DNA from 2 places in the Streptomyces sp. NPDC051310 genome. Region 1 is predicted to be linked to the other one. Evidence: riboswitches for the same ligand, from Rfam matches in the RefSeq annotation. Region 1 holds a riboswitch; the other holds the start of a gene.
The links. Region 1 has a riboswitch for S-adenosylmethionine ahead of thrC (threonine synthase). Riboswitches for the same ligand answer to the same signal wherever they lie in the genome.
Positions count from the first base shown of each region.

Region 1 (10,596 bases):
AGGCCGTCGAGGGCGCCGAGGACTCCGCGGAGCTGGCGGCCGGGGACCTGGCGGCGCTGGAGCTGACCCCCGACGACACGGTGGTGGGCGTCTCCGCCTCCGGCCGCACCCCGTACGCCGTCGGCGCGGTCGAGCACGCACGGAAGGCCGGCGCGCTCACGGTCGGCCTCGCCTGCAACCCGGGCAGCGCGCTCGTCGCCGCCGCGGACCACGGCATCGAGGTCGTGGTCGGCCCCGAACTGGTCACCGGCTCCACCCGGCTGAAGGCGGGCACGGCGCAGAAGCTGGTCCTCAACATGATCTCGACGATCACGATGATCCGCCTGGGCAAGACGTACGGGACCCTCATGGTCGACGTGCGCGCCTCCAACGCCAAGCTGCGGGCCCGCTCGCACCGGATCGTCGCTCTGGCCACCGGCGCGCCCGACGGCGCGATCGAGGCGGCGCTCAAGGACGCGGACGGCGAGGTGAAGACCGCCATCCTCACGCTCCTTGCCGGCGTGGACGCCCCCACGGCCACCCGGCTGCTGGCGCGGAGCGGCGGCCACCTCCGCGCCGCCCTCGACACCTCGCGCTGACGCGACGTCAGGACGGGCACCGCCATTCGGGACGGCGCCGCGGGGGGCGGAACGGGTGGGCACGGCCCGCCCACCGGCGTGCGGCCGCCGCACGGCGCCCGCCCGCTGGCACCATCCGCGCCATGACCGCACCGACCGACCCCGGTACGACCGCCGCCGCGCTCCTCCCCCTCCTCGGCGGCGCCGACAACATCACCTCCGTCGCCCACTGCATGACCCGCCTGCGCGTCGGCCTGCGCGACCGCACGCGCGTCCGGGACGCCGAGGTCCGGGCGCACCCCGCCGTCCTGGGCGTGGTCCAGGACGAGGACACGTACCAGATCGTCCTCGGCCCCGGCACCGTCGCCCGCGTCACCCCGGAGTTCGAGACGCTCCTCGTCACGGCCCGCGGCGAGGCCGTCAGAGCGGCGCAGAAGGCACGGAACGCCACCCCCGGCAAGCTGTTCCTGCGCCGCGTCGCGAACGTCTTCGTCCCGCTGATCCCCGCCCTCATCGGCTGCGGCATCATCGCGGGCCTGGGCGGACTGCTGATCAACCTCCGCTGGCTGCCCGGCCTGACCCCCGCCCTCACCGCCGTCGCCTCCGGCTTCATGGCGCTGATCGCCGTCTTCGTCGGTTACAACACCGCCAAGGAGTTCGGCGGCACGCCCGTCCTCGGCGGCGCGGTCGCCGCGGTCATCGTCTACGCGGGCGTGTCGAACGTGCACGTCCTCGGCCACCAGCTCGCCCCCGGCCAGGGCGGCGTCCTCGGCGCGCTCGCCGCCGCCGCGCTCGCCACCCGCGTGGAGAAGTGGTGCCGCCGCCGGGTGCCGGAGGCGCTGGACGTGCTGGTGACGCCGACCCTGACGGTCCTCGTCCCCGGCCTGGTCACCCTCTTCGGCCTGATGCTGGTCGCCGGCGCGGTCTCCACCGCCATCGGCGACGCCGCCGACTGGCTGCTCGGCAACGCCGGGGCCGCCGCCGGGTTCGTCCTCGGCGGCCTGTTCCTCCCCCTCGTCATGCTCGGCCTGCACCAGGCCCTCATCCCCATCCACACCACGCTCATCGAGCAGCAGGGCTCCACCGTCCTCCTCCCCATCCTCGCCATGGCGGGCGCGGGCCAGGTCGGCGCGGCGGCCGCCGTGTACGTACGGCTCCGCCACCGCACCGACCTGCGCCGCACCATCAGGTCCGCGATGCCCGCCGGCCTCCTCGGCGTGGGCGAGCCGCTCATCTACGGCGTCTCGCTGCCCCTCGGCCGCCCCTTCGTCACCGCCTGCGTCGGCGGTGCCTTCGGCGGCGGGTTCATCGGGCTGCTCGGCATGCTGGGCGACCCGGTCGGCTCCACGGCGATCGGCCCGTCCGGCTGGGCGCTGTTCCCGCTGCTCCACGGCGGCGACGGCGGGCCGGCCCTCACCACCGTCGCCGTCTACGCGGGCGGCCTGCTCACCGGGTACGTCACCGGCTTCCTCGCCACCTGGTTCTTCGGCCTCGGCGAAGCAGTCCAGACCGAGCCGGCCGCCACCGCACCGCCCGCTCCGTGACCGCGCGGGCAGCCTCGCCGGACAGCCCAACTCGCGCCGGGGACAGGGCAGGAGCACGCCCCGGGAGCCGGGTGCGCGAGCCGATGCCCGGTTGAGGCCGCGATGCGACCTGGATGGGGAGGAAAGGTGATGGTCCGTTTGGGGAGAGAAGTGACGGTCACCCGAAGTGGAGACGAAAAGGAGGAATCACCCATGCAGAACTGGCGCAACGCCGCGGCGTGCCGGACCGAGGACCCCGACCTGTTCTTCCCGATCGGGACCGGCGGGCCCGCCATGCTCCAGACCGAGGCCGCCAAGACGGTGTGCCGCCGCTGCCCCGTGCGGCAGCAGTGCCTGGAGTGGGCCCTGGAGAACAACCAGGACACAGGAGTGTGGGGCGGCCTGGGCGAGGCCGAACGCCGCACCCTGCGCCGCCGCTCCCGGGCCGCCGCGGCCCGCGCCCGGTCGTAGGCCGTGTCCGCGACGTCCCGGCCGCCCCACCGGCGCCCGCCCTGCCCCGCGGGCGGACGACGCTGCGCCGCGGATACCCCCTAACCCCAAGGGCCCAGCCGCACCTGCCGGTTGAGCTGGCGCACCCGCGCCCGCAGCACCTCGCCCGGCGACGCCGGTCTCAGCAGCTGAGCCGGACACTCCCACTCCCGGCCCCCGCCGGGCGGGCGCAGCCGTACGACACCCACGGAGCACCCCCTCACCTCGCCGACCCGCCCGTCCCGTCCGTCGATCACGTACTCCCCGGCCCTCACCGGCGCACCTCGTGCAGGACGGCGGCGAGCCGCAGCGCGGTGTCGAGGTTGCAGCGCCCCAGCTCCACCAGCGGGTACCCGGCCGTCTCGCTGGCGGCCGTCACCGGATCCAGCCGCAGGGACGGCAGGGCCACACCCGCCCGGCGCAGCTCCCCCCGCAACCGGGCGACCACTTCCTCGGCCGCCCGCAGCCGTTCCTCCGAGCGCAACCCCATGACCTGGCACCTCCACGCTGAGTATTCGACCTCTGCACACAGAGTGGTCGACTCGTGGCCGGCCTGGACGGATATGGGGCCCAACAACCCCATCTGTGGTAACGGGAGTTGACACACGGCCGATCGGAAGGGTCCGGATCCGGCCGGAACCGCCCCGGGGCTCACGCCTCGGGGCGGGGCCGCTTCTCCATCAGGGACTTCAGCAGGGCGAGGTCCTTGCGGTTCGCGCGCCGCACCGCGAGCGCGGCGAACCGGTGCCCGGCCCCGCCGCGGTTCCTGAGGGTCATCCGCGTACGGGACGCGTCCGTGCCGTACGGCTCCCAGGTGTACGTGGTCTCCATCGGGTACGGCCCCCCGGTGGCGCGCATGGCCAGGCGCCGCCCGGGCTCGTACGCGGTGATCTCGTACGTGTACACCAGCCGCCGGCCGAGGAACCGCGCCACGAAGTCCGCCCGCGCGCCGACCTCGACCACCGAGGGGGTCCGCCATGCGACGGAGACGATGTTGACGTACCACTCGGGCGCGTTCGACGGATCGGCGGCGTACGCGGCGACCTCGTCGGCGGGGGCGTCGATCACGATCTCGGTGAGCACATCGACGGCCATGACCCCAGCGTAGGCCCGGTACTCGAGCCGCGGGACCTGCACCGTACCGGCTGCCCGCCGGCCGGCGGGCAGCCGGGAACGCCCGAGGGCGGCACCCCCTGGAGTGGGGGTGCCGCCCTCGGTTCCGTAACCGGGCCTACCGATCCGCGAGGGATCAGAAGTCCATGTCACCGCCCGGCATGCCGCCGCCGGCCGGCGCGGACGCCTTCTCCGGCTTGTCGGCGATGACGGCCTCGGTGGTGAGGAACAGCGCCGCGATGGAGGCCGCGTTCTGCAGAGCGGAACGGGTCACCTTGGCGGGGTCGATGATGCCCTCGGCGATCATGTCGACGTACTCGCCGGTCGCGGCGTTCAGGCCGTGACCCACGGGCAGGTTGCGCACCTTCTCGACGATGACGCCACCCTCGAGGCCACCGTTGGCGGCGATCTGCTTCAGCGGGGCCTCCAGGGCCAGGCGCACGGCGTTGGCGCCGGTGGCCTCGTCACCCTCGAGCTCCAGCTTCTCGAAGACCTGGGAGGCCTGGAGCAGGGCCACGCCACCACCGGCGACGATGCCCTCCTCGACGGCGGCCTTGGCGTTGCGCACCGCGTCCTCGATGCGGTGCTTGCGCTCCTTGAGCTCCACCTCGGTGGCGGCGCCGGCCTTGATGACGGCCACGCCGCCGGCCAGCTTCGCCAGACGCTCCTGGAGCTTCTCGCGGTCGTAGTCCGAGTCGGAGTTCTCGATCTCGGCACGGATCTGGTTGACGCGGCCCTGGACCTGGTCGCTGTCACCGGCACCGTCGACGATCGTGGTCTCGTCCTTGGTGATGACGACCTTGCGGGCGCGGCCCAGGAGGTCCAGGCCGGCGTTCTCGAGCTTGAGGCCGACCTCCTCGGAGATGACCTGGCCACCGGTGAGGATGGCGATGTCGTTCAGCATGGCCTTGCGGCGGTCGCCGAAGCCCGGGGCCTTGACGGCGACGGACTTGAAGGTGCCGCGGATCTTGTTGACCACCAGGGTCGACAGGGCCTCGCCCTCGACGTCCTCGGCGATGATCAGCAGCGGCTTGCCGGACTGCATGACCTTCTCCAGCAGCGGGAGGAGGTCCTTCACCGAGGAGATCTTGGAGTTCACGATCAGGATGTACGGGTCCTCCAGGGAGGCCTCCATACGCTCCATGTCGGTCGCGAAGTACGCCGAGATGTAGCCCTTGTCGAAGCGCATACCCTCGGTGAGCTCCAGCTCCAGACCGAAGGTCTGGGACTCCTCGACGGTGATGACGCCTTCCTTGCCGACCTTGTCCATGGCCTCGGCGATGAGCTCGCCGATCTGGGTGTCGGCGGCGGAGATGGAGGCGGTCGAGGCGATCTGCTCCTTGGTCTCGACCTCCTTCGCCTGGTCGAGCAGCGCACCGGAGACGGCCTCGACGGCCTTCTCGATGCCGCGCTTCAGGGCCATCGGGTTGGCGCCGGCGGCGACGTTGCGCAGACCCTCGCGGACGAGCGCCTGGGCGAGGACGGTCGCGGTGGTCGTACCGTCACCGGCGACGTCGTCCGTCTTCTTGGCGACTTCCTTGACCAGCTCGGCGCCGATCTTCTCGTACGGGTCCTCGAGCTCGATCTCCTTGGCGATGGAAACACCGTCGTTGGTGATCGTGGGGGCGCCCCACTTCTTCTCGAGGACGACGTTGCGACCCTTGGGGCCCAGGGTCACCTTGACGGCGTCGGCGAGCTGGTTCATGCCGCGCTCGAGGCCGCGCCGTGCCTCCTCGTCGAACGCGATGATCTTGGCCATGTGAAGTGGTCCTCCCGGACGGGGTGGAAAAGCCGGACCGCGCTGGCGCCCGCGACGGACGGCCCGCAGCCTTGTGGTTCCTTGCCCCACACGGCCTGCAGACCTCACCGACCCGGTCCTACGTTGTCACTCTCACCTGCAGAGTGCTAACGCCAATGATTAGCACTCGACCCCCGAGAGTGCAAGCGCCTCTCGGGGTTCGGGCCACGGGTCCCGGATCCGGGCGCGGCAGCCTCCGGGGGTACGCGCGGCGCGTGCGCGGGGCATGCGCGGAACGGGCCGACAGACCCCCGGCGACACGGACGCGAGCCTGCGCGGGACGGGCCGAGGGGCGGCCCCGGGGACACGGGCGCGGGCATGCGCGAGGGGCCCGCACCCTCCTCGGATGCGAGCCCCTCGGCACACAGAAGTCACTGGCCGGACGCGCCGTGCCGCTCTGGCTGTTCTGCTCAGTGCTAGCCGGCGAGCTTGACCATGTCCGCCTGCGGACCCTTCTGGCCCTGCGAGATCTCGAACTCGACTCGCTGACCTTCTTCCAGGGTGCGGTAGCCGTCCATCTGGATCGCGCTGTAGTGGACGAAAACATCCGCACCACCGTCGACCGCGATGAAGCCGTACCCCTTCTCCGCGTTGAACCACTTGACGGTGCCCTGAGCCATGCCTAACTCCCCTATTACTGGCCCTTGCACGAGACCGCACTTCGCGGACCCGGGTCAGACCTCACCCGCTGACAGGTGCGGGCGTGCGCCGGAACGCGTCGACCGCCGCTGAATGTATCTGTCCAACTGCCGTCTGCAACAGGTCAATCGGACGAGAATTCCGAGCAGGCGTGAACGGAAAAGTTGGCCGAATTGGCCAGAATCCCGGGCAAGTCGGGCCCGGCAAAACGCACATTCGGCGCAACATGCACGGACACTTTGACTGCATCTCGTCGTGCGCGGGCGCGAATTCATATGCGCGTGGCACGGACGGTGGCGGGGACTTCCCCAACTCTACCGCGCTCAACCATGCAGAATTGCCCCCTCCGCTTCGTGCTGCGGAGGGGGCAATTCCAGAAATCGGTGTCAGCCGCCGGCGACGGCCGGAATGATCGAGACGCCCGCGCCGTCCGGCGTGGCGGTCTGCAGGCCCTGCTCGAAACGCACGTCGTCGTCGTTGACGTAGACGTTGACGAAGCGGCGCAGCTTGCCCTGGTCGTCCAGGACGCGGGCGGCGATTCCCGGGTGGTTCTTCTCCAGCGACTCGATGACCTCGGAGAGGGTCGCGCCCTCGGCCGTGACCTCGGCCTGGCCGCCCGTGTACGTGCGGAGGATGGTGGGGATGCGCACGTTGACGCTCATGTCGTGATGCCTTTCGGTGCAGCCGGTACGGGTCAGGCCAGGCCGGCGTCGCGGAACGCGTCCAGGCTCGGGCGGATCGTCGCGGTCGGGCCGGTGGTCGGCGCGACGGCGTCGAGGGTCTTCAGGCCGTCGCCCGTGTTGAGCACGACGGTGGTGAGGGCCGGGTCCAGGAGGCCCGCCTCGATCAGCTTCCTGGTCACGCCGACGGTCACACCGCCCGCCGTCTCGGCGAAGATGCCCTCGGTACGGGCCAGCAGCTTGATCGCGTCGACGATCTGCTCGTCGTCGACGTCCTCCACCGCGCCGCCCGTGCGGCGGGCGATGTCCAGGACGTAGGGGCCGTCGGCCGGGTTGCCGATGGCGAGCGACTTGGCGATGGTGTTCGGCTTCTGGGGCCGTACGACGTCGTGACCGGCCTTGAAGGCGGCCGACACCGGGGAGCAGCCCTCCGCCTGGGCGCCGAAGATCTTGTACGGCTTGTCCTCGACCAGGCCCAGCTCGATGAGCTCCTGGAGCCCCTTGTCGATCTTCGTCAGCTGCGAGCCGGACGCGATCGGGATGACGAGCTGGTCGGGCAGCCGCCAGCCGAGCTGCTCGCAGATCTCGTACGCGAGGGTCTTGGAGCCCTCCGCGTAGTAGGGGCGGAGGTTGACGTTGACGAAGCCCCAGCCCTCGCCGAGCGGGTCGCCGATGAGCTCGGAGCAGAAGCGGTTGACGTCGTCGTACGTGCCCTCGATGCCCACGAGGTCGCCGCCGTAGACCGCGGCCATGACGACCTTGCCCTGCTCCAGGTCGTGCGGGATGAACACGCAGGAGCGGAAGCCGGCCCGGGCGGCGGCGGCGCCGACCGCGCCGGCCAGGTTGCCGGTGGAGGAGCAGGACAGGGTGGTGAAGCCGAAGGCGCGGGCGGCCTCCAGTGCCTGGGCGACGACGCGGTCCTTGAAGGAGTGCGTCGGGTTGCCGGAGTCGTCCTTCACGAACAGCCTGCCCGGCTCGACCCCGAGCTCGCGGGCGAGGTTGTCGGCCTGGACGAGCTTGGTCCAGCCCGGGTTCAGGTTCGGCTTGTCCGCGACGTCCGCGGGGACGGGCAGCAGCGGCGCGTAGCGCCAGATGTTGGCGGGCCCGGCCTCGATCCGCTTGCGCAGGGCCTCGGGGTCACCCGCCGGAAGGTCGTAGGCGATCTCGAGCGGGCCGAAACACAGCTCACAGGCGAAGATCGGGCCGAGCGGGAAGCGCTCGCCGCATTCGCGACAGGAGAGGGCGGCGGCGGGGCCGAGATCGACGTTCTTGGCGGTGGCGACAGTCTGTACAGCCATGGAGGCGAGGCCCTTTCTCCTCATCTTCCTCATGGCGCACTTCGCCATGAGACGGATTTGGCACCTTCCCTAGCCGGGGCCTCGCGCGCATGCGTCTGCGAGTGCCGACTGGAGGGTTGCCGGGGCTTCAACGGGCCGTGTCCCTCTGCCCCTCTGGATGAGCGGTATTCGATTGTGATCGCGGGGGACCCGACATGCGACGGTCATCCGCGTTGCTCAAGACTGTAACCGAACCCCCGGACGCTTGAGATGGTCGTCCGATACGCGAGATGGAGATCACGTGCTGGAAGAGGTGGAGCGCTGGCTGGACCGGCGGTCCTGGTCCGTGACGGAGCGACCGCTCGACCAGCTGCTCGCGGCGAAGCAGGGTACGACCGTGAGTGTGGTGCTCCCCGCGCTGAACGAGGAGGCGACGGTCGGCGAGATCGTCACCGTCATCCGCCGCGAGCTGATGACGCCGTCCGTGCCGCTCGTGGACGAGCTGGTGGTCGTCGACTCGGGGTCGGCGGACCGCACGGCGCGGGTGGCGGCCGCGGCCGGGGCGCGCGTGGTGCACCGGGACGCGATCCTGCCCCGGATACCCGCGCTGCCCGGCAAGGGCGAGGTGCTGTGGCGGTCGCTGCTGGTGACCCGCGGGGACGTGGTGTGCTTCGTCGACGCGGACCTGCGGGACTTCTCGGCCGACTTCGTGTCGGGGATCGTCGGCCCGCTGCTGACGGACCCGTCCGTGCAGTTCGTCAAGGCGATGTACGACCGGCCGATGGCGGGCTCGGCCGGGCAGGGCGGGCGGGTGACCGAGCTGGTGGCCCGGCCGCTGCTGAACCTGCACTGGCCGCAGCTCGCCGGGTTCGTGCAGCCGCTGGGCGGGGAGTACGCGGCGCGCCGCTCGCTGCTGGAGCGGCTGCCGTTCCCGGTGGGGTACGGGGTGGAGCTGGGACTCCTGGTGGACGCGCTGCACCTGGCCGGGCTGGACGCGCTGGCGCAGGTGGACGTGGGCGTACGCAGGCACCGGCACCAGGACGACCGGGCGCTGGGGCGGATGGCGGCGGCGATCTACCGGACGGCGCAGCTGCGGCTGTCGCGGGCGCACCTGGTGCGGCCGGAGCTGACCCAGTTCGACCGGGGCGCGGACGGCTTCGTCCCGCGTACCTACCCGGTGGACACGGAGGAGCGGCCGCCGATGGTGAGCGTGGCCGAGTACGCGCGGCGCCGGCGCGCGGCGTGAGGGCCGTACGTTTGAGCGTTTCCGGTACGGGCTAGGTTCGTCTCCATGGCGCCCCAGATTCTCGTTGCTTCGAACAGAGGTCCGGTCAGCTACGTGCCCCGCGCGGACGGCACGCTCGACGCCCGCAGGGGAGGCGGCGGTCTGGTCTCCGGCCTCTCCGCGATCGGGCCGGACGCGGGCGCCCTGTGGGTCTGCGCGGCGCTGGGCGACGGCGACCGCGAGGCCGTGCGACGCGGGATCGCCGAGCCGGGCGTGCGGATGCTGGACATCGACGCGGCGACCCACTCGGCGGCGTACAACGGGATCGCGAACTCGGTGCTGTGGTTCGTGCACCACATGCTGTACCAGACGCCGCTGGAGCCGGTCTACGACGCGGAGTTCCGCCGGGAGTGGGACGCCTACCGGCTGTACAACCGGGCGTTCGCGGCGGCCCTGGCGGACGAGGCGGACCGGAACGCGACGGTGCTGATCCAGGACTACCACCTGGCGCTGGCCCCGGGCATGCTGCGGGAGCTGCGGCCCGACCTGCGCATCGGGCACTTCTCGCACACGCCGTGGGCGCCGCCGGAGTACTTCCGGATGCTGCCGGACGACATCGCCGAGGAGCTGCTGCTCGGGATGCTGGGCGCGGACCGCCTGGGGTTCCTCACGCAGCGATGGCTGCGCGCCTTCCAGAACTGCTGCCAGTCGGTGCTGGGGCACTTCGACGGGATGGCGTACTGGCCGCGCGACCAGGAGCCGAGCTTCGAGTACCGCATCCCGGGCCACCAGCGGCGGCGGACCTTCCTGGGCGTGCACGGGCTGGGCGCCGATGCGGACTTCCTGCGGGAGCGGTCGCGGCGCGCGGACGTGGACGACCGGATGGCGGCGCTGCGCGAGCAGATCGGCGGAACGGACCGGAAGGTCATCGTCCGGGTGGACCGCACGGAGCTGTCGAAGAACATCGTGCGCGGCCTGCTGGCGTACCGGGCGCTGCTGGAGGAGCGCCCGGAGTGGCGCGAGCGGGTGGTGCACCTGGCGTTCGCCTACCCCTCGCGGCAGGACCTGCCGGTGTACCGGGAGTACACGGCGCGGGTGTCGCAGCTCGCCGACGAGATCAACGCGGAGTTCGCCACCGACGGCTGGACCCCGGTGATCCTCCACGTGGAGGACGACTTCGCCCGCTCCCTCGCGGCGTACCGGCTGGCGGACGTGGCGCTGGTCAACCCCATCCGCGACGGCATGAACCTGGTCGCCAAGGAGGTCCCGGTGGTCTCCGACGCGGGCTGCGCGCT
Region 1 covers NZ_JBITEO010000003.1:322,195-332,790, forward strand. Annotated here, with positions in the region: gene murQ (N-acetylmuramic acid 6-phosphate etherase) at 1-578, shown strand, start outside; gene ACIA79_RS06415 (PTS transporter subunit EIIC) at 701-2,101, shown strand; gene ACIA79_RS06420 (WhiB family transcriptional regulator) at 2,294-2,551, shown strand; gene ACIA79_RS06425 (hypothetical protein) at 2,632-2,844, opposite strand; gene ACIA79_RS06430 (hypothetical protein) at 2,841-3,059, opposite strand; gene ACIA79_RS06435 (SRPBCC family protein) at 3,221-3,664, opposite strand; gene groL (chaperonin GroEL) at 3,819-5,441, opposite strand; gene ACIA79_RS06445 (cold-shock protein) at 5,897-6,100, opposite strand; gene ACIA79_RS06450 (ubiquitin-like small modifier protein 1) at 6,506-6,781, opposite strand; gene thrC (threonine synthase) at 6,814-8,130, opposite strand; SAM riboswitch class I at 8,115-8,261, opposite strand; gene ACIA79_RS06460 (glucosyl-3-phosphoglycerate synthase) at 8,378-9,322, shown strand; gene ACIA79_RS06465 (trehalose-6-phosphate synthase) at 9,368-10,596, shown strand, end outside.

Region 2 (10,596 bases), on a different contig from region 1:
CCGAGGGTCGCCACACCGCATCGAGCCCCGTCCATTCACCGGACGGGGCTCTTTGCCGTCCCCCGGGTCTCGATAGGGTGGAGTCACCCTTCGACGTACCGACGACACCAGGAGCGACCATGAGCGCTGTGCAACCCGCGGGTGGGGGTGCCCCCGGCGAAGCGAGGGGGAGCTCGAACGCGGCGGGTCGTTCCTGGCCCGAGGTGCTGAACGGCCTGCTGGAGGGGCGCGACCAGAGCGCCGACGACACCGCGTGGGCGATGGACCGCATCATGCGCGGCGAGGCCACCGACGCCCAGATCGCCGGCTTCGCCGTCGCGCTGCGGGCCAAGGGCGAGACGGTCGACGAGCTCGCCGGCCTGGTCCGCACCATGTACGCGCACGCCAACCTGATCGAGGTGCCGGGGCCGTCGGTCGACCTCGTCGGCACCGGCGGCGACGGCGCCAGGACCGTCAACATCTCCACCATGTCCGCGATCGTGGTGGCGGGCACCGGCGCCAGGGTCGTCAAGCACGGCAACCGCGCCGCCTCCTCCGCCTCCGGCTCCTCCGACGTGCTGGAGAAGCTGGGCGTCAACCTGGAGCTGACGCCCCGGCGGGTCGCGGAGGTCGCCGAGGAGGCGGGCATCACCTTCTGCTTCGCGGTGAAGTTCCACCCGGCGCTGCGGCACGTGGCCATCGCCCGCAAGGAGCTGGGCATCCGCACGGTCTTCAACTTCCTCGGCCCGCTCACGAACCCGGCGCGCGTACGGGCCCAGGCCACCGGCGTCGCCGATGCGCGGATGGCCCCGATCATGGCGGGGGTGCTCGCCGAGCGCGGCTCGTCCGCCCTGGTGTTCCGCGGCGACGACGGCCTCGACGAGCTGACCACCACGGCCACCTCCAAGGTGTGGGTGGTACGGGACGGGGCGGTGCGCGAGGAGGCGTTCGACCCGCGCGAGGTCGGCATCGAGCTCGTACCCGTCGAGGCGCTGCGGGGCGCGGACGCCTCGTACAACGCGGACGTGGCCCGGCGGCTGCTGGCCGGGGAGACCGGGCCGGTGCGGGACGCGGTGCTGCTCAACGCGGCGGCCGCGCTGGTGGCCCTGGAGCCGTCGGACGCGCCGCTCGCGGAGCAGCTCCGGGCGGGCATGGCGAAGGCGGCCGAGTCGATCGACTCGGGTGCGGCGCGGGCGGCGCTGGACCGGTGGGTGACGGCGAGCAACGCGTAGGAAGTGTCCCCCCGACGGGGCCCGGCCATCGGCCGGGCCCCGTCGTGCGTCCCGCCATCCGGACGCCCGGCTTGCGCGGAGGCGATCACGTGGTTTAGCTTCTCGACAGGTCATGAGTGACAGCGAAGAGGCCCCGGCCCGCTGTCCGGCAACCCTCCGTCCGTGGCGGGGTGCCCCGGGTGAAGACCAGGTCGCAGGCAGCGAGGTCTGCGGCAAGCGCGGACCCCTGCACACCCTGGGGTCCTGGTCCTCAAGGGAGCAGTCTCGTGAGCAAGCGAATGCGATAGGGCGTATCCGCCCCTCCTCCGGCACCCCTCTTCCTCTCCTTCTCCGCACGCGCCGCGGCGCCGCGTCGTGATGTCGCCGACGCGCCCCGGTGTGCGGATTCCGCTTGCTTCGTACGGGAGTTCGCCATGTCTGTCACCACGGTTGCCGCCGATCAGTCCGTCTGTGCCCCGCTGCCCGTTCTGGGGCGGGATGTCACCGTGCCGCTCGTCACCGGTGGCGAGGTCACCTACGCCGCGCTCGACTACGCCGCCAGCGCCCCCGCGCTCCAGCGGGTGTGGGACGACGTGGCCGCGTACGCGCCCTACTACGGCAGCGTGCACCGCGGCGCCGGGTACCTGTCCCAGCTGTCGACCGACCTGTTCGAGAACAGCCGCGCCGCCGTCGCCGCGTTCCTCGACTGCCGCGACGGCGACCAGGTCGTCTTCACCCGGTCGACCACCGACTCGCTGAACCTGTTGGCCCGGGCGCTGCCCGCCGGCTGCCAGGTCTTCGTCTTCGAGACCGAGCACCACGCCTCGCTGCTGCCCTGGGGGGACGACCGGGTCACCTGCCTCGACGCGCCCCGCACGCACGGGGAGGCGGTCCGCACGCTGGAGCGGGCGCTCGCCGACCGGGACCCCCACGGCCCCGCCCTGGTCTGCGTCACCGGCGCGTCCAACGTGACGGGCGAGCTGTGGCCCGTCCGGGAGCTCGCCGCCGCCGCGCACGCGCACGGCGCGCGGATCGTGCTGGACGCCGCGCAGCTCGCCCCGCACCACCCCGTCTCCGTGCGGGACCTGGACGTCGACTGGGTGGCGTTCTCCGGGCACAAGCTGTACGCGCCGTTCGGGTCCGGCGTCCTCGCCGGTCGGGCCGACTGGCTGAGCGAGGCCGAGCCGTACCTGGCGGGCGGCGGCGCGTCCCGCAAGGTCGCGCGGCGCGCCGACGGCGGCGTGGACGTCGAGTGGCACACCACCGCCGCCCGCCACGAGGCCGGCTCGCCCAACGTCATCGGCGCGTACGCCGTCGCCTCCGCCTGCAAGGCGCTCACCGAGACCGGGTTCGACACGCTGGTGGCCCGCGAGCGGTACCTGATCGCCAAGGTCCGCGAGGGGCTCGCCGAGGTGCCGGAGGTGAAGGTGCTGTCGCTGTTCGGCGCCGACGCGCCGCGCGTCGGCGTCCTCTCCTTCGTCGTCCGCGGCTGGAACAGCTCGCACTTCGCGGCGGCCCTGTCCGCCGAGTACGGCATCGGCGTCCGCGACGGGCTGTTCTGCGCCCACCCGCTGGTGCGCACCCTGCTCGGCAGCGACCCCGAGGACGTCGGGGAGTGCGGCGCGCCGGACGGCGGGAGCACCACCCTCAACGCGATCCGGGTCAGCTTCGGGGCGGGGACGCCGGACGAGCACGTCGACCGGTTCGTTCGGGCCGTGAAGGAGCTCGTCCGGGACGGGGCGAAGTGGAACTACCGTACGGAGGACGGGCGTTGTGTGCCCGACCGCGGCTGACCAGGCGTGTGCCGACCAGGACCGTGCGCAGGGCCCGCTCGGCGGCGTCCGCGAGGAGCCCCGCGGCGTGCTCCAGGGCGTGTGACAGCGGTACGGGACCGGGGGCGATCGACTCGTAGGCGTCCAGCCCCGCGTCCCCCGCCCCGGGCCCCAGGGTCCCCGCCAGCGCGAGGACCGGGACGCCGGCCTCGCGGGCCCGGCGCGCCACCTCGCCGGGGATCTTGCCGCGCACGGTCTGCTCGTCCAGCGCGCCCTCACCCGTGATGACCAGGTCGGCGCCCGCGAACCGTTCGGTCAGGTCCAGCCCGTCGAGCAGCACCTCGAAGCGCGGCAGCAGGCGGGCCCCGAGCGCCGCGAGCCCGGCGCCCAGGCCGCCGGAGGCGCCGGTGCCCGGTGCCGCGCGCAGGTCGGCGCCCGGGGCGAACGCCGCCGTCAGCGCGGCCGCCCAGTGCTCCAGGGCCGCCGACAGCTCCTCCACCTGCGCGGGTGTCGCGCCTTTCTGCGGCCCGAAGACGCGGGCCACGCCGCGCTCGCCGCACAGCACGTTGTAGGGGTTGCACGCCACCAGCAGCTCGGTCTCCGCGAGGCGCGGGTCCAGCCCCCGCGGGTCGACCACCGCAAGCCGTGACAGCGCCGCGCCCCCGCGGGGGAGTTCGCGGCCGTCGGCGTCCAGGAGGCGGACCCCCAGCGCCTGGAGCGCGCCGGCGCCCCCGTCGGACGTACCGGAGTCGCCGCAGCCGACCAGGATGCGGCGGGCGCCGGAGTCCAGGGCGGCGCGGAGCAGTTCGCCCACGCCGTACGTGGTCGTGGCGCCCGGGTCGCGGCGGTCCTGCTCCACCAGCGCGAGCCCCGCGACGGCGGCCATCTCCACCACCGCCGAGCCGTCGCCCAGCAGCGCGAAGTGGCTGTCGACGGGGTCGCCCAGCGGGCCGGTCGCCGTGCACGGCACGAGGCGCCCGCCCGTCGCGGCCGCCAGCGCCTCCGCCGTGCCCTCGCCGCCGTCGACCAGCGGGACCAGGTCCAGCTCCGCGGTCGGCAGCACCCGCAGCACCCCCTCGGCGATGGACTCCGCGGCCTCCCGCGCGGACAGCGATTCCTTGAAGCCGCTCGGTGCGACGGCGATGCGGTAGGAAGGGTTCACGGCTGGGCCTCCAGGAGGACGGGCACGCCGAGCAGCGGCCAGACGGTCAGGGCGAACAGCAGGACCACACCCGCGGTGAGCGGCGCCAGCACCGCCGACAGCCGCAGCAGGTCGCGGGGCGTGTAGGTGGGCACGCCCGCCGGGACGTCGGCGAAGAGCGCCACCGGCTTGGCGGACGCCGGCAGCGTGTGGCAGAACCCGGCCGCGGCGGTGGAAGCCAGCGCGGCGGTGACCGGGTTGACCCCGGCGGCCGCCGCGGCCGCCACCACCAGCGGCACGAGCACCGAGGAGCGGGCCGAGCGGGACTGCAGGGCGAGATGGGCGACGGTGCTGACCAGCACGACGACGGTGAGGAACAGCCACGGCGGCCCGTCCGCCGGCAGCCCCGCCACCAGCCACGCCGCCGCGCCCGAGTCCGCCAGCGCCACGCCCATCGCCATCGTCGCCGCCATGAACAGCAGCAGCGGCCACGGCACCGTCCGCAGCGCCTCCTTGAGCCGTACGGTGCCGAGCGCCGGCGACGCGGCCACCACCGCGCCGATCAGCGCGACCACCGCGGGCGGGACCCGGTGCAGCGGCTCGCTGCACCACAGGACCACCACCGTCGCCAGCAGCAGCGCGCAGCGCGCCTCGGCGGTGGTCAGCGGACCTGTGACGGGGGTGGGGGAGTGCTCCTCGATCGCGGCGGGGGTGAGGTCCACCGGAGCGCGCCGGTCGGCGCGCGAGGTCGTGGTCAGCAGCACCGCCTCGGCCGCCAGGTGGGACGAGACGACGGCCAGCGGCAGGCCCAGCAGCAGCCACTCCACGAATCCGAGCCGCCGGCCCGCCTGCTCCCACAGGACGCTGACGGTGATGAGGTGGGCGCCCGCGCCGATCAGCGTGGCGACCGCGGACAGCAGCACCACGGTCGGGAAGAGCAGCGCCAGCATCACCACCAGCCGCCGCCGGTCCTCCAGCACCTTGGCCAGCGCCAGGAAGACCGGCAGCGCGAGGGCCGCCCGCCCCGACGTGGCCGGGACGGCGAACGACGTCACCACCAGCGCGGCGGTGGCGAGGTGGACCAGCTGGCGCACCGTGCGGGCACCGCCGACCAGGAACGCCGCCGCCCGCCCCGCGAGCCCCGTCCGGGTGACCGCGGCCGCCAGGACGAACGCACAGATCAGCAGCCAGACCGTCTCGTCGCCCAGGGTGGCGAAGAGAGCCTCACTGCTGATCACCCCGGTCGCGGTGAGGGCCAGTCCGGCACCCAGCGCGATGTACGTGTCGTCGACGGACGTCGCGGTCCAGGCGACGGTGGCGAGGACGAACACGGCGAGGGTGAGGCGGGCATCGGCGCCGAGACCGGGAAAGAGCGAGGGCATGGCCAGCAGCGCGCACACCCCGAGCGCACCGCCGAGCCCTGTCGACCGGCCGGGGGAGAGGGTCACGGCTCCAGTCTCGGACCGGGCCGTGAGCCCTCGATGAGCGCTTTGTGAAGGAAAACTCATCTATGGCATGCGATACCCCATACCGCGCACCGTCTCCAGCCGCTGCGCGCCCAGCTTCTTGCGCAGGTTCCGTACGTACACGTCCACGATGTTCGAGCCGGGATCGAAGTCGTACCCCCACACGTGCGACAGGATCTGCTCCCGCGACAGCACCTGCCCCGGGTGGCGCAGGAACAGTTCCAGCAGCACGAACTCACGGGCCGTCAGGTCCACGGTGCGCTCCTGCGAACGCGCCCGGCGTGTGCGCAGGTCGAGGCTGAGGTCGCCGCTGCGCAGCACCGTCACCTCCGGCGCGCGGGCGGCGGTGCGCAGCCGCAGCCGTACCCGGGCCAGCAGCTCCTCGAAGCGGAACGGCTTGGTCATCCAGTCGTCGGCGCCGCCCTCCAGGCCGGCGACCGTGTCCCCGACCGAGTCCCGCGCCGTCAGCACGATGACGGGCAGCGTCACCCGCGCCTCACGCAGCTCGCGCAGGACGGTGAAGCCGTCCCGGCCGGGTAGTCCGATGTCCAGCACCATCAGGTCGAAACCGCCGGTGACGCCGTAGTCGAGGGCGGTGTCGCCGTCGGCGGCCACCGTGGTGGTGAAGCCGTTGGCGCGCAGCCCCTTCTCGACGAAGGCGGCGATCCGCTCCTCGTCCTCGGCGATCAGAATCCGGTTCACCGCTCGTCGCCCTCCTCCAGTACGAGTACGAAAGTGGCCCCGCCGCCCTCGGTGCGGCGCAGCTCGACGCGGCCGCGGTGGCCCTCGGCGATGGCCTTCACGATGGACAGCCCGAGCCCGGCCCCGCCGCCGGACCGGGTGCCGCGCCGGGCCGTGCCTCGCCGGAACCGTTCGAAGATCACGGTGGCGTCCTCGACCTGCACACCCGGCCCGGTGTCCGCGACGTACAGCTCGATCCGGTCGTCGAGGTCGCGCGAGCCGATCCCTATCCGCTGGCCGGGCACGGTGTGCTGGACGGCGTTCTGCGCGAGCTGCACCATCGCCTGGGTGATGCGCTGCGCGTCCAGCTCGGCCTCGCGGTCGGCGACGCCGTCGAGGACCCACGCGCGCTCGCCGAGCGCCCGGGCCTTCACGAACACGTCGGCGGTCAGCTCCCCGAGCTGGACCGGCTCGGGCCGGACGAAGTCGGGGCGTTCGGCCTTCGCCAGCAGCAGCAGGTCCTCGACGATCCGGCTCATCCGGTCCAGCTCGTCGGTGACCAGGCGGATCGTCTCCCGCTGCTCGGCGGGGTCGTCGCCCATCAGCTCCAGGTGCCCCCGCACGATGGTGATGGGGGTGCGCAGTTCGTGTCCGGCGTCGTCGACGAACTGCCGCTGCGCGGCGAACGCCCGCTCCAGGCGGTCCAGCATGGCGTTGAACGTCTCCGCGAGCAGGGCGATGTCGTCGCGGCCCCGCACGGGGATGCGGCGGGTCAGGTCCTGCTCCGTGAGCTGCGCGGCCGCCCGGCGGACCAGTCGTACGGGGGCGAGGATCCGGCCCGCGACCGCCCAGCCGATGCCGGTCGTCATCAGCAGCGCGACGCCCGAGATGGCGAGCTGGGTGCGGAACGCCTCGGCGGCGATGGCCTGCTCGTGCCCGGCGTGGAACGCGACGACGAAAGCACCCGGCGCCGCTTCGCCCGCCGGGTCGATGGGCACCTTGGCCCAGCGGACCTGGCCCTGCGGGCGCTCCATCGTGCCGGAGGACGCGCCGGCGGCGAAGATCCGGGCGAGCGCCTCCCGGTCGCGGTGGAGCGCGCTCGCCTCCGCGATGTCGCGCGGCTGGCGCAGCACGTCCGGCCTGCCGTCCGCGCCCGCGGTCAGGCCCAGCAGCTCCTCGTCGGGATCGGAGTACTGGCGCTGCAGGAACACCTGGAGCAGGCGGCGCGGTTCGGTGAACGGGGCGCCGGTCCGCGGGTCCACGCCCTGGTCGACGAAGTTGGCGAACTCCCGCGTCTCCTGCGTCAGCAGCTGGCTGATCCGGTGGTCCACGTCCCGCAGCAGGATCGACCGGGTGGTCATGGCGACGGCGGCGAGCGCCACGGCCATCACGAGCAGCAGCCAGAGCAGGATCCGTACGCGGGCGGAGATGCGGCGGTCAGTTCTCGTCAACGGCGTCGTCACCGAAGTCGTCATCGTCGTCGTCCCCGCCGGCGGCGGGCGGTCCGGGCACGACCGCGTCGGTCGGCGTCCCGGCGGGCCCGGCACCGGGCCCCGGCCCCGGGGCGGCCGGTCCGCCGGGACGCGGGCCGGCCGGGGCGGGACCGGGCGGGTGCACGGCGGCGGGCGGCACCGCGGACGGTGAGGAGCTGCCGGGCACCGGGGTCCCGGGGGCCGTGCTCCCCGGCGAGGTCGCCGCGGGGGACGCACTGCCGCCGCCGGCATCCGTGCCCGGGCTCCCGCTCGAGCCGCCCGGCCGGGGCGTGGCGCCCAGCTCCACCTCGGGCGGCACCTTGGGCGCCTCGGGCGTCTCGGTCAGCAGGTAACTCGTCGCCGCGATGCCGAGCGGGATGGCGACGACCGCGGCGAGCGTCGCCATGCGAAGGGTGAAGGCCATGGCCCCATCCTGGGTGCCGGCCGGCCCGCCCCGAATGAGGACAGGATGAAGGCTTCTTCATGAACCGCTGCACGAACCGGCGGGCCCGGACCCCCCGTCGGAGCCCTACGCGTCGAGGCCGATGGCGAAGGCCGCCTCGAGGTCGTGCTGGGAGTACGTGCGGAACGCGACGTGCGTGTCGGTCGCCTCCACGCCCGGGATCTTGCTGATCCGGCCGGGGATGACGTCCGCCAGGTCGTCGTGCTTGGCCACCCGCACCATGGCGATCAGGTCGTAGGTCCCGGTGACGGAGAAGACCTCGCTCACGCTGTCGAGCGCGGCGATGGACTCCGCGATCTCCGGGATGCGGTCCACGCTGGTCTTGATGAGCACGATCGCGGTGATCACGGCTGTCCTTCTCCCTCGGGGCCCGCTGTTCGGGCCTTCACTCTAGCCCCCCGTCCGAACCGTACCCAGGCGTAGACGAAGCCCAGGGCGAAGCCCACCAGGTGCGCGAGGTACGCCACCCCCGGACCGCTGCCGGCGCCCCGGGCCGCCAGCCACTGCAGCACGAACCAGAAGATCAGCACGATCCAGGCCGGGAACCGCAGCGGCAGGAAGAACAGGAACGGGTAGAGGCTGGTCACCCGCGCCTGCGGGAAGAGGTACAGGAAGGCGCCGAGCACCCCCGAGATCGCCCCCGACCCCCCGACGAGCGTCTGGTCCGACTGCGCGTGCGCGGCGGCGTACCCGACCAGGGCCAGGTAGCCGCAGCCGGTGTAGAAGAGGCCGAACCCGAGGTGCCCGAGCCGCTCCTCCGCCATCGCGCCGAAGACGTACAGGAAGAGCATGTTGCCCAGCAGGTGCAGCCAACTGCCGTGGACGAACAGGGCCGTCAGCGGGGACGGCAGCGCGTCCGGGGCGCCCGTCAGCAGCTCCGCGGGGATCACGCCCCACCGCCGGAAGTAGGCGGTCTGCGCCGCGAGCAGCGCGTCGCCCGTGCCGTGCCCCCGGTTCAGGCCGGACACCGGACTGATCAGGAAGACCAGACAACACGCTCCGATCACGCCGTACGTCACCACAGGTCCGCGCAGTACCGGTCCCCGACGATCGATCATGGACAGATCATGACGTAAAGGGAGGGAGCCGGACAGGGTGCCTCGCCGCGCCACAGGGGTACCCGTGAGGCCGTAGGGTTACGGGCAGTACATCCGCAGTTCGACGGCGCACCGCGGTTCACCCGGCACGACGGACCAGGAAAGAGGACGGCACGATGACGACGGTTCCCCTGCCGACCGCGACGACCCGCTGGCGCTGCACGCTCTGCGGCAATCTGACGCGCTTCGACGTGACCCGGTCGTCGAAGGTCGTCGAGTACGTCCACCTGGACCTCGCCGGTGAGCCGAAGGTCGAGGAGCGCGAGGTGGTCAGTGAGACCATCGAGTCGGTCCGCTGCCGCTGGTGCAACGCCGTGGACCGGATCGAGCTGGTGGACAGGCCGGGCGCCGGCTCCTGAGGGGCGGCCCCGGCAGGCATGTACGACGGGTAGTGGGGTGACGATCGTGGAGCAGCCCGCCAGCGGCGCCGAACCGGCCGGCGCGGCCGGTGACGCCGCCGAGGCGCTCGACCGCCCCATGCCCGAAGGAGTGCGGCGCCGGGTCGTCGCCCTGGTGGCGGACGCCTTCGGCGGCCTGACCGTCGCGGAACTCCCCGCCCCTTTGCGGCAGTACGCCCGCTTCACCCCGTCGCGCCGGGCCAAGTTCGCGGGCAACGCCATGGCCGCCGCCCTCGAGGGCGACCCGGTCTTCCGGCAGCGCATCGGGGAGCGGTTCAAGGAGGCCCAGCCCGAGCTGGCCGGGGCCGTGGAGGCCGGGTCCCCGCCGGCAGCCGCCGACCCCGTGGACGTCGCCGCGGCCGCCTACGTGCTGCGCCCGGCCGGCTGGGCCAAGCTGGTCGCCGCGGCCGGCGAGGAGGCCCTGCGCGCGGACGCCGAGCGCGCCGACGAGGAAGGCCGGCGGGAGCTGGAGCGGCTGCGCGGCGAGCTCGCCGAGGCCCGCGCCCAGACCCGGGCCGAGACCGAGCGGCTGCGCGGGGAGCTGGACGCGGCCCGCAAGGAAGCCGAATCGCTTCAGCGCAAGCTGCGCAGTGCGCAGAGCGACGTCAAGCGCGGCGAGGCGGCGCTGCGCCGCACCCAGGCCGAGATCGACGGCATCCGGGCCGAGGCGGCCGCCCAGGTCTCCGCCGCCGAGAGCGAGACGCGCCGGCTCAAGGCGCGGCTCGGCGAGACCGAGGCCGCCCTGGAGGCCAGCCGCCGGGCCGCCCGGGAGGGGCGCTCGGTGGAGGACATGCGTCTGCGGCTGCTCCTGGACACCGTCCTGGAGTCGGCGCAGGGGCTGCGCCGCGAACTGGCGCTGCCCCCCGTCTCCGTCCACCCGGCGGACACCGTCGACGCCGTCGAACCGGGCCGGATG
Region 2 covers NZ_JBITEO010000007.1:274,404-284,999, reverse strand. Annotated here, with positions in the region: gene trpD (anthranilate phosphoribosyltransferase) at 120-1,211, shown strand; SAM riboswitch class IV at 1,320-1,436, shown strand; gene ACIA79_RS13490 (aminotransferase class V-fold PLP-dependent enzyme) at 1,625-2,983, shown strand; partial or broken gene ACIA79_RS13485 (glycerate kinase) at 2,979-4,124, opposite strand; gene ACIA79_RS13480 (SLC13 family permease) at 4,121-5,485, opposite strand; gene ACIA79_RS13475 (response regulator transcription factor) at 5,612-6,271, opposite strand; gene ACIA79_RS13470 (sensor histidine kinase) at 6,268-7,725, opposite strand; gene ACIA79_RS13465 (hypothetical protein) at 7,688-8,146, opposite strand; gene ACIA79_RS13460 (Lrp/AsnC family transcriptional regulator) at 8,252-8,533, opposite strand; gene ACIA79_RS13455 (rhomboid family intramembrane serine protease) at 8,530-9,243, opposite strand; gene ACIA79_RS13450 (hypothetical protein) at 9,399-9,641, shown strand; gene ACIA79_RS13445 (NYN domain-containing protein) at 9,688-10,596, shown strand, end outside.
Region 2: it holds a riboswitch for S-adenosylmethionine, as region 1 does, so the genes downstream of both, ACIA79_RS13490 (aminotransferase class V-fold PLP-dependent enzyme) here and thrC (threonine synthase) in region 1, are expected to answer to the same signal.